3 regions of the Streptomyces sp. NPDC051018 genome follow, and region 3 is predicted to be linked to each of the others. Evidence: riboswitches for the same ligand, from Rfam matches in the RefSeq annotation. Region 3 holds a riboswitch; each other region holds the start of a gene.

Region 1 (3,207 bases), on a different contig from region 3:
GAACACATCACGCTGCTGCTCACGATCGTAATCGTGACAGCTCTCGTGTTCGATTTCACGAACGGTTTCCACGACACCGCCAACGCGATGGCGACGACCATCTCGACCGGCGCAATGAAGCCCAAGACCGCGGTGGCCATGTCCGCCGTGCTCAACCTCGTCGGCGCGTTCCTGTCGGTGGAGGTCGCGAAGACGATCTCCAGCGGCATCGTCAACGAGTCAGGCATCACCCCCGAAGTCATCTTCGCGGCGCTCGTCGGCGCCATCCTCTGGAATCTGGCCACCTGGCTGATAGGCCTGCCGTCCAGCAGCTCGCACGCCCTGATGGGCGGACTGATCGGTGCGACCATCGCCTCGGTCGGCATGAGCGGCGTCAACGGCGGCACGGTCGTCACCAAGGTCCTGATTCCCGCCGTCGCCGCGCCGCTGGTCGCCGGCATCGGCGCGTTCTTCGCCGCCAGGCTGACGTACCGCATCGGACGCAAGGCGGACGGCAAGGGCACGGAGAAGGGCTACCGGGCGGGTCAGATCGCCTCGGCCGGTCTGGTCTCGCTGGCCCATGGCACCAACGACGCCCAGAAGACGATGGGAATCATCACGCTGGCCCTGGTCGCCGGCGATGTGCTCTCCCCCGGCTCCAACCCCCCGATGTGGGTCATCGTCTCCGCGGGCGTCGCGATCGCGCTCGGCACCTACCTCGGTGGCTGGCGCATCATCCGCACCATGGGCAAGGGTCTGACCGACCTCCAGCCGCAGCAGGGCTTCGCCGCCCAGACCAGCGCGGCCAGTGTCATCCTCGCCTCCTCGAACCTCGGCTTCTCCCTCTCCACCACGCACTCCTGCTCCGGTGCCGTCATGGGTGCCGGCCTCGGCCGCAAGGGCGGGGTGGTCCGCTGGTCCACCGCCACCCGGATGTTCGTGGCCTGGGGTCTGACGCTGCCGGCCGCCGCACTGGTGGCCGCGGGCTCCGAGTTCGTGACCAAGCAGGGTGACTGGGGAGTGGCGGCCGTCGCCGTCTTCCTGATCGCCTCCTGTGCCGCGATCTGGCTGGTCTCGCGCCGCCAGGTCGTCGACCACACGAACGTGAACGACGTCGAGCACGGCGAGCCCGTGGGCGCCGTCAACGCCGCCCTCGCCCAGGACGACCTCAAGACCACCATCCCGTCCCCCGCTCCCTCGGCCCCCGAAGCGGGTCCGGCGAGCCGGGCCGCGGTGTAAGGACAGATCAGCATGAAAATCGACTGGGAAGCCCTCGGCTCCGTCTTCGGCGTGAGCCTCGTGTCGACCGTGGTGGTGGTGGGTCTCTTCGCCGTCGGCGTGGTCGCGCTCAGCAAGCAGGAGTCGGCGGCAGGCGGAGGCGGTGGCTCCGCGGCCCTCGCCCGTACCGGCGCGTACGCCTGCTTCGCGCTCTGCACGGCGGCCGTGGCGTACGGGATCTATCTGATCGTCACCTGACGGCCGCGGCCGTCGGGACTCACGTCCGCGCCTCACCCGTTTCCGTCGAAGGGCCGGGCACCCGATGGGGGTGCCCGGCCCTCCGGCTGTCCGGATGTGGGGCTCAGCACACTGCCCCTCCGCAGGTCAAAGGCAGGTTGACGGGTGTTCTCGGAGCGTGGTGGACTTCCTTGGCCATCACGACGGAGGCAGAGGAAGCCGGTGCGAATCCGGCGCGGTCCCGCCACTGTGACCGGGAATGACTCCCGGGAGCCAGGAACTCTCACCGTCGGACTCGTCGAACCAGGGCGCGGACACCCTGAGTGAGGACATTTCGCCATGCGCGGCTGCGGTTCAGCTCCTGCCCTGAATGCACTGAATGCCCCGAACGCACTGGGAGCGCCCGGAGCTCCGAAGGGGCTGAAGGCGCCCGGCACGGCACCGGGTTCACCGTTCCCCCGAGGCGGGGCAACGGCCTGACCCATGCGTGCCGACCGAGTATTCGCGTACGGCGCCGCTCTCGGCCTCACCGGCGATCTGCTGCTCGGCGATCCCCGCCGGGGGCACCCCGTCGCCGCGTTCGGGCGGGCCGCGGGCGCCGTCGAGCGTGTCCTGTGGCGCGACCACCGCGGCTGGGGCGCGCTGCACACCGCCGTGTGCGCCGGAGGCGCCGCTTCCGGTGCCGCGCTCCTCGCCCGGGGGGCGCGCCGGAGCCCCGCCGCCTCCCTGGCCCTGACCGCCGCCGCCACCTGGACCGTCGTCGGGGGTACCTCGCTGGGGCGGGAGGCCCGTGCCGTCGGGCGGGCGCTCGCCGCGGGCGACACGGCGGCGGCCCGTGAGCGGCTGCCGCATCTGTGCGGACGTGATCCGCACGCCCTGGACGAGCAGCAGATCGCGCGCGCGGTCGTCGAGTCCGTCGCCGAGAACACCTCCGACGCCGTCGTGGGGGCGCTGGTGTGGGGCGCGCTGGCCGGAGTTCCCGGGCTGGCGGGGTTCCGCGCGGTCAACACCCTGGACGCGATGGTGGGTCACACCTCCCCCCGCTACCGGCGGTTCGGCTGGGCCTCGGCCCGCCTCGACGACCTCGCCGGCTGGCCGGGGGCCCGGCTCACGGCCGCGCTGGCCGTGCTCGCGGGCGGCGGCGCGCCCGGAGCCGTACGGGCCTGGCGGTCCGATGCCCACCGGCATCCGAGCCCCAACGCGGGCCCCGTCGAGGCGGCGTTCGCGGGAGCCCTCGGAGTACGGCTCGGCGGCACCCTCTCGTACGGCGGCCGGGTCGAGCACCGGCCCGTGCTCAACGGCGGGGGACGCGCGGTGGGGATCGGCGACATCGAACGGGCCGTCCGGCTGTCGCGCCGGGTCGGGCTGCTCGCGCTCGGCGCCTGTGTCGCCGCACGGCCGGTGTTCCGCCGGGCGGCGGGTACGGCGGGCGCCGCGGCGAACCGGCTGCGCCGGGGAGGCGCCCGATGACCGGCCGCAGGCGCGGGGGCGGGCTCCTCGTCGCCGGGACCACCTCGGACGCGGGCAAGAGTGTCGTCACCGCCGGGATCTGCCGCTGGCTCGTGCGGCAGGGGGTGCGGACCGCTCCCTTCAAGGGGCAGAACATGTCCCTGAACTCGTTCGTGACCCGTGACGGCGCGGAGATCGGCCGCGCTCAGGCCATGCAGGCGCAGGCCGCCCGCGTCGAGCCGACCGCGCTGATGAACCCCGTCCTCCTCAAGCCCGGCGGTGACCGGAGCAGCCAGGTGGTCCTGATGGGCAGGCCCGTCGGCG
Region 2 (3,207 bases), on a different contig from region 3:
GAGGTCGACTTCGGCGCCGGGGTGGCGGTCGACAGGGAGGCCGGGTCCGAGGGGACGTCCGCGGGTACGGGCGGCCGTACCGGCGCGGTCTCCCCGCTCGTGAGGACCACGGAGGCCAGGGACACCACGGCGCACAGCACACCCGCACCGGTCGCGGCCATCAGTCTGTGGCGTCGGCGCTCCCGCCCCTTGGCGACGACCGTACGCGCGTCGATCGGCTGAGCGTGCTCAGCCGCCCGGCCGGCGGCGCTCCGCAGTCCGGCCCGCACGGGGTCGTCGAGGTCAGACATCACGGCTCTCCCCGGTCGGTGCATGGTGATCGGTCTGGTCGAGAAGGTCGGGCGGGTCGAGATGATCCGGCTGGTCGAGAAGGCCGGGCCGGTCGAGAAGGCCGGGCCGGTCGAGAAGGTCGGGCCGGTCGAGAAGGTCGGGCCGGTCGAGAAGGTCGGGCCGGTCGAGAAGGTCGGGCCGGTCGAGAAGGTCGGGCCGGTCGGGATGATCCGGCCGGCCGAGATGGTCGGCGAGCTTGGCGCGGGCCCGGGACAGATGCGTCTTGACGGTGCCGGTGGAGAGCCGGGTCTCGGCCGCTATCTGCTCCACCGGCAGATCACAGACGTAGAAGAGGGCGGCGCACTGCCGCTGCCGCAAGGGCATACGGCGCAGCGCTCGCTCCAGATCGACCATGCCCGGATCCGGCCCTTCGCTCGTCAGGGGGTCGTCCCGCGACTTCCACGCGTGCCGGCCCCGCACGACCCGCCGCCAGCGGCTCACCGCCAGTCGCCACGCGACCGTCCGCACCCATGCCTCGGGCCCCCGCTCGCGCTCCAGCCGGCGGCGTGCTCCCCAGGCCCGTACGAACGCCTCCTGGACCACGTCCTGGGCCTCGTGGAAGTCCCCGGTCATCACATACAGCTGGCCGGTGAGCCGGTGCACGGATCGGGTGTAGAAGTCCGTGAACTCCTCCTCGGTCAAACGTCAGCGCTCCTTGCAGATGTGCGGGTACGCGTCGACGTTACGCCTCGGGGGTTCTGCCCGGTCGACGGGCCGAGACGGAGATCTCTGCCCGCTCGCTCCAGGCGGCCGGGCCGGAGGGCTTCGTGGGCGGCTGCCGGCCCGGCGGCATCCGGCGTGGTGGGTGCACGACAGCGGGTCCCGTTACGTCACCGTACGCCCCGATGCATCCCGGTGCGCGGGACACCGGTCCGGCGGAGCGCACCTGTGCGGGGCCGGTGGCGCGGCCGGGCCGCACCCAGGGACCGGCCGACGCCCTCAGCCCGCCGTCAACGGGCTCCCGCAGCGCAGATTCCAGCGCTCGGAGCGGCCGGTCAGCTCGGTGAGGGCCAGCGGTGGCACATCCAGCCGCCAGAACGCCTCCGGGGGCAGGGCGAGCGCATGCACCACGACCGCCCTGACCAGGGCGGGTTCCACGACCGCCAGCACCTGGCCGTCCGGCAGGGCCGCCAGCCAGCCGCCCACCCGTTCGCACAGCGCCACGAGCGATTCACCGCCGTGCGGGGCGGCCGAGGGGTCGGCGAGCCACGCGGACACCGCTTCCGGCTCGGTCCCGGTGACCTCCGCGAGCCGCCGTCCCCGCCAGCGGCCCACGTCCCAGTCCGCGAGTCCGGCCACGGGTTCCGCCGCCAGCCCGAGGGCGCGGGCCGTCTCCCGGCAGCGCAGGGAGGGGCCGGTGAACGGCCGCCCGGCGCGCGACAGGGTGCCCGCCACGGCCCGCGCGGCGGCGAGACCCTGCTCGTCGAGGGAGACCTCCCCCTCGAAACGTGCCTCCCGCAGCGCGGACGTCGTCGCGGGTGAGATCAATGTCACCCGTACCGTCATCTCCCCACTCCCTCCCGTCGAGTGCTCCAAGAGCCAAGCACATCACGGGAGTTCACATGCCTCCCTTCCCGTGCCGTTCGCGCGTTTGCGCACGTACGAGCCATGGCGGCACCCGGCCGTACACGGTACGGTCACGTGGACATGACGAGGGCGTGACGGAAGTCCGGTGAGAATCCGGCACGGTCGCGCCACTGTGTACCCGTACCTCTGCGGGAAGTCAGACCCAGCGCCCTCGTCCCAGGCACCACGACCGGGACGCGTTGTTCCCTCAGGAGGTTCTGCCATGGCTCAGTCCGCCGCGCCCGCACCCGCCGCCGCACCGGCACTCACCCCCGTCTCACTGAGGGCGATCGCCCCCTGGGCCGCCTTCTTCGGCCTGCTGATGCTGGTCCTCCTCTACTTCGTCGGCGCGGAGCAGGGCGCGGTCGCGCTCGTCTCCGGAGAGACCGTCCACGAGTGGGTCCACGACGGGCGTCATCTGCTCGGCTTCCCCTGCCACTGAGGGCCGCGCCCGGACGTCAACGGACCCCGGAAGTCCAGGGACACGGAAGTCCAGGAACACGGATGTCCTCCGGACCCCGGACGCCTCGCCCGCACACACATCGTTCCGGCGGCACACCCCCCTCCGGAATCCCTCTCGCGGCGCCCCGGCGCCGTATCTCGGACGCGTTGTCCGCAGCAGCGGACCGAGCCGCCTTCACCACACAGGGGAACACTCACCCATGCCTTCCATATCCGTCAGAGCCCTGCTGGTGCGCGGTATGCTCGCGGGCCTCGTCGCCGGGGTGTTCGCGCTGGCCGTCGCGTACTTCATCGGCGAGGGCCCGGTGGACGCGGCCATCGCCTTCGAGGAGGCCGGCAGCCATGAGCACGGCGGCGAGGAACTCGTCAGCCGCGCCATGCAGTCGACCGCCGGTCTCGCCACCGGCGTCCTGGTCTTCGGCGTCGCGATCGGCGGGATCGCCGCGCTCGCGTACTGCGTCGCCCTCGGCCGTATCGGGCGGTTCGGCCCGCGCGCGACGGCCGCGCTGGTGGCCCTCGGCGCACTGGTCACCGTGTACGTCGTGCCGTATCTGAAGTACCCGCCGAACCCGCCGGCCGTCGGGGACCCCGGCACCATCGGCGGGCGCACCGCGCTGTACTTCCTGATGATCGTGCTCAGTGTGCTGCTGGCGGTGGCCGCGGTGATCGCCGGGAAGCGGCTGGCGCCCCGGCTGGGGAACTGGAACGCGACCGTCGCCGCGGCGGCCGGGTTCGTCGTGGCCGTGGGGGTCGCGTTTGTGTTCCTGCCGTCGTTCAACGAGGTCCCGAAGGGCTTCCCGGCCACCGTGGTCTGGGAGTTCCGGCTGGCGACCCTCGCGATCCAGGTCA
Region 3 (3,207 bases):
TCCGGTCAGCCGGGCCACCGAGGCGGGCGGCGGTGTCGCCTTTCCGTTGAGCAGTGCCACCACGGCCAGGGCCTGGCCCTCGGCCTGGAACGTGGTACGGAAGTCGCCCTCGGTGAGGCAGCCGGGCACCGGCTCTGCGCCCGCGACGGGGGCCGGGCAGACGTACTTCAGCAGATCGCCGAGGAGGTCGCGTCCGCCGAAGGCGCGCGGGTTCTCTCCCGCGGCCAGGGCGACGAGGGCGAGCCGGGCCGCCGCGGTCGCGCTGGGAGGCTGGTCCTTGCCGTCGGGGTAGGCGTACGCCTCGGTCTGCGCCGGCGTGGCGAGGTAGGCCGCGGCCTTCTTCGCGGCCGGGGAGCCGCGGTCCGCGGCGGCGAGCGCCAGCACGGCCTCGGCGGTCTCGGTGTGCCTCGGCGCGCCCGTCTCGGGGTCGACGACCCGTTCCCCGTCCTTGAGTTGCTGGCCGAGCCAGCGCACCGCGGCCGGTACGTCGACCGATCCGGGCGGCACACCGGGACCCCCGGGGTCTCCGGGGCCGCCCGGCCCGGGATCGCCCCCGGCCCTGACGTCGTCGGGGGAGAACGAGGGCTTCCCGGTGGTGCCGCCGATGTCGGTGGCTCCGAAGACCCAGGCGTCGACATCGCCCGCGCGCGGGGTGCGCGACATGGCGCCCAGCGGGCTGTAGGTCCAGCTCTTCTGACCGGGCGAGGCGATCCAGTACGACCAGTAGGCGCTGGCCTGGGGCGTCTGGACGCAGTCCTCCTGGGCGGGGGTCGGGTACTGGGTGCCGGTGCTGCCGTGGCCGATCCGGCAGATGAAGGCGTCGCCGTGGGACTGGGTACCGGTGGTGGTGAACCCGGCCTCGTGGAGCAGTTCGAAGCCGGTGGTGGGCGTGGTGTCGCAGCCGCGTTCGACCTTCCCGCCGAACTTGCTGAAGTCGACGGCGACGACGGCGCCCTTCTGCGGGGTGCACTCCTCCACCGGGGCCGCGGTCGCGGTCGCCGGTGCCGTGAGGAGCGACACGGCCGCGCCCAGGGTCAGCAGTGCCGCCGTCCCCAGGGACAGCAGCCGTCTGCCCCTCGATCTGTACCGATCCGCATGAAGTCCCGTCCCCACCGCTGCCCCTCGGTTCCCGCGCGGCACGGACGGAAACGTGGCGACGGCCCGGGGTCCGGTGAACCGGCCCCTGGGCGGGACGACCACGCCGTAGTCCGCGACGGCGCTGTACTCGTGCTGCTTTCCGGGCACCAGGTAATCCGGCTCGTCCCGCGTACTGATGCGCGGAACCTACGGTTGCGGGTCAGCGCCGGACTTCGACCGGCTTCCCCTGGTGCTGAACAGTTGTCAGCCGGAGTGCAACACGGGTGAACGACCACCGTCAAGATGGCGTAAGTCTCAGCTGCGGACCAAACCCCGCGTGATGGGGCATCTGGCGCGGACGGGACGGCTCGGGTAGCGTCCGGGGCTGCCGCACGGGGGAATCCGGTGGGAATCCGGGGCTGACGCGCAACGGTGTGGGACGGCAAGGAGCCGTTCCGAGCCCGAATGCCCGTGCGGTGAGGCACCACTGGAAGCCGTATGCACGCGATCCGGACAGCGGCCCCGACTTCCCGCCCGCCCCCACGGCGGCCCGGGCAAGGACGGCATGGCCGCGTCCCGACTCCACAGGGAGCAGGCCCATGTCGCCCATCCGCCCCAGACACCGCCTCGCGCTCGCGGTGCCCGCCGTCCTCACGGCGCTCGCCCTGGCCGCGCCACCGGCCGGCGCGACCTCCACCCCCGCCGACATCGCCACCTCGAAGACGAACGGCGTCGCCTATCTGAAGTCCCTTCAGGCCGCGGACGGTTCATACGCCGGATCGGGTCTTTCCAACGAGTGGGCGTTCAGCGCGTTCGCGGCCGCCGGCACGGCCGTCGTGGACGTCTACCCCGGCACCGACACCACCAAGAACGCCCGTACGGTCTACCGCAATCTGCTCTCCACCGCGGCCTGGCCCTCGGCCTCCCCCGTGGTCACCGACTACCAGCGCGCGACCCTCAACGCCTACGCCGCGGGCATCGACCCGGCCCGGGTCTCCGCCTCGCGCAACCTCATCGCCCAGATCTACGGCTACTGGCAGACCGCGGAACCCGGCTACTTCGGCCCCTCCGCCAACTTCAACGGCACGGTGTTCGCGGCGCTCGCACTCGTCGGCGCGAAGACCCAGGCGGGCGCCACCCGGGTTCCCCAGGCGCTCGTCGGCTCCATGGTCGCCCGCGTCCGCGCCAACCAGCACACCGACGGCGGCTGGGCCCACAGCAAGGCCGAGGGCAACCCGGCGGCGCTCGCCCAGCCCGGCGACATCGACATGACCGGCGCGGCCCTGGCAGCGCTCTGCGTCTCCGGGGTGCCCGCCACCGACACCGATGTGGTGCAGGGCAAGAACTTCCTCAAGTTGAAGCTGGCCAACGCCTCCGGCGCCTTCAACTCCCTATACGGGGCCAACACCAGCTCCAACGGCTGGGCCGTCGCCGGGCTCAACGCCTGCGGTATCAACCCCCAGACCGGCGACTTCCTCACCCCGGCGGGCAAGACCCCCGTCGACTTCCTCATCGCCAACCAGTACAACCCCGGCGGCGGCTTCAAGTACAAGCCCACCGACGGGGTGCCGTCCGCCTACTCCTCCACCGACGCCCTCCGGGCGGTCGCCGGCGGCGGATTCACCTCGGCCCCGCCGCTGCCGACGACCGCCGGCGCTCCCCAGTGGGTCGCCCAGCCGTCGTTCACCGCCGGTACGGCCACCAGACTCGCGCTCACCGTCGACGACGGCGCGGGCGGTCTGAAGGTGTGCTCGGTCTCCCTCACCCCGACCGGGACGACCACCACGCTCGGCGATGTCCTCACCGCGGCGGGCTCCGGCGCCACTCCCTCGGGCTGTGTCACCTCCGTCACCCCCGCGTCCGGCAGCGGCACCGTCACGGCGGTCAACGGCAAGGCCAACAGCGGCTCCAACACCTGGAAGGCCAGTGTCGACGGATCCGCGTTCACCACCGCCTCCCGTGGCACGGTGGTCAACGTGGGCGCCACCATCGCCCTGCGCTGGGGCCCCTGACCCGGCCGGGTGACGCCGGCATTCGGCCCGTCCCCGGGCGGGGCTCGCACCGCCCCGCCCGGCGGACCCGACGGGCCCCGGTCTACCGGTCCTTGAAGACGGGTTCGCGCTGCCCTTG

The links. Region 3 has a riboswitch for cobalamin ahead of ACIBCM_RS07470 (prenyltransferase/squalene oxidase repeat-containing protein). Riboswitches for the same ligand answer to the same signal wherever they lie in the genome.
Region 1: another riboswitch for cobalamin. It lies ahead of ACIBCM_RS03665 (cobalamin biosynthesis protein); the one in region 3 lies ahead of ACIBCM_RS07470 (prenyltransferase/squalene oxidase repeat-containing protein).
Region 2: another riboswitch for cobalamin. It lies ahead of ACIBCM_RS09725 (CbtB-domain containing protein); the one in region 3 lies ahead of ACIBCM_RS07470 (prenyltransferase/squalene oxidase repeat-containing protein).

The regions. Positions count from the first base shown of each region.
Region 1 covers NZ_JBITFN010000001.1:901,398-904,604, reverse strand. Annotated here, with positions in the region: gene ACIBCM_RS03675 (anion permease) at 1-1,218, shown strand, start outside; gene ACIBCM_RS03670 (hypothetical protein) at 1,231-1,455, shown strand; cobalamin riboswitch at 1,599-1,738, shown strand; gene ACIBCM_RS03665 (cobalamin biosynthesis protein) at 1,918-2,904, shown strand; gene ACIBCM_RS03660 (cobyric acid synthase) at 2,901-3,207, shown strand, end outside.
Region 2 covers NZ_JBITFN010000004.1:202,544-205,750, reverse strand. Annotated here, with positions in the region: gene ACIBCM_RS09740 (hypothetical protein) at 1-290, opposite strand, end outside; gene ACIBCM_RS09735 (SigE family RNA polymerase sigma factor) at 283-972, opposite strand; gene ACIBCM_RS09730 (histidine phosphatase family protein) at 1,270-1,836, opposite strand; adenosylcobalamin (AdoCbl) riboswitch at 1,980-2,073, shown strand; gene ACIBCM_RS09725 (CbtB-domain containing protein) at 2,120-2,338, shown strand; gene ACIBCM_RS09720 (CbtA family protein) at 2,559-3,207, shown strand, end outside.
Region 3 covers NZ_JBITFN010000003.1:253,197-256,403, forward strand. Annotated here, with positions in the region: gene ACIBCM_RS07470 (prenyltransferase/squalene oxidase repeat-containing protein) at 1-1,113, opposite strand, end outside; cobalamin riboswitch at 1,226-1,370, opposite strand; cobalamin riboswitch at 1,473-1,548, shown strand; gene ACIBCM_RS07475 (hypothetical protein) at 1,677-3,089, shown strand; gene ACIBCM_RS07480 (enoyl-CoA hydratase/isomerase family protein) at 3,172-3,207, opposite strand, start outside.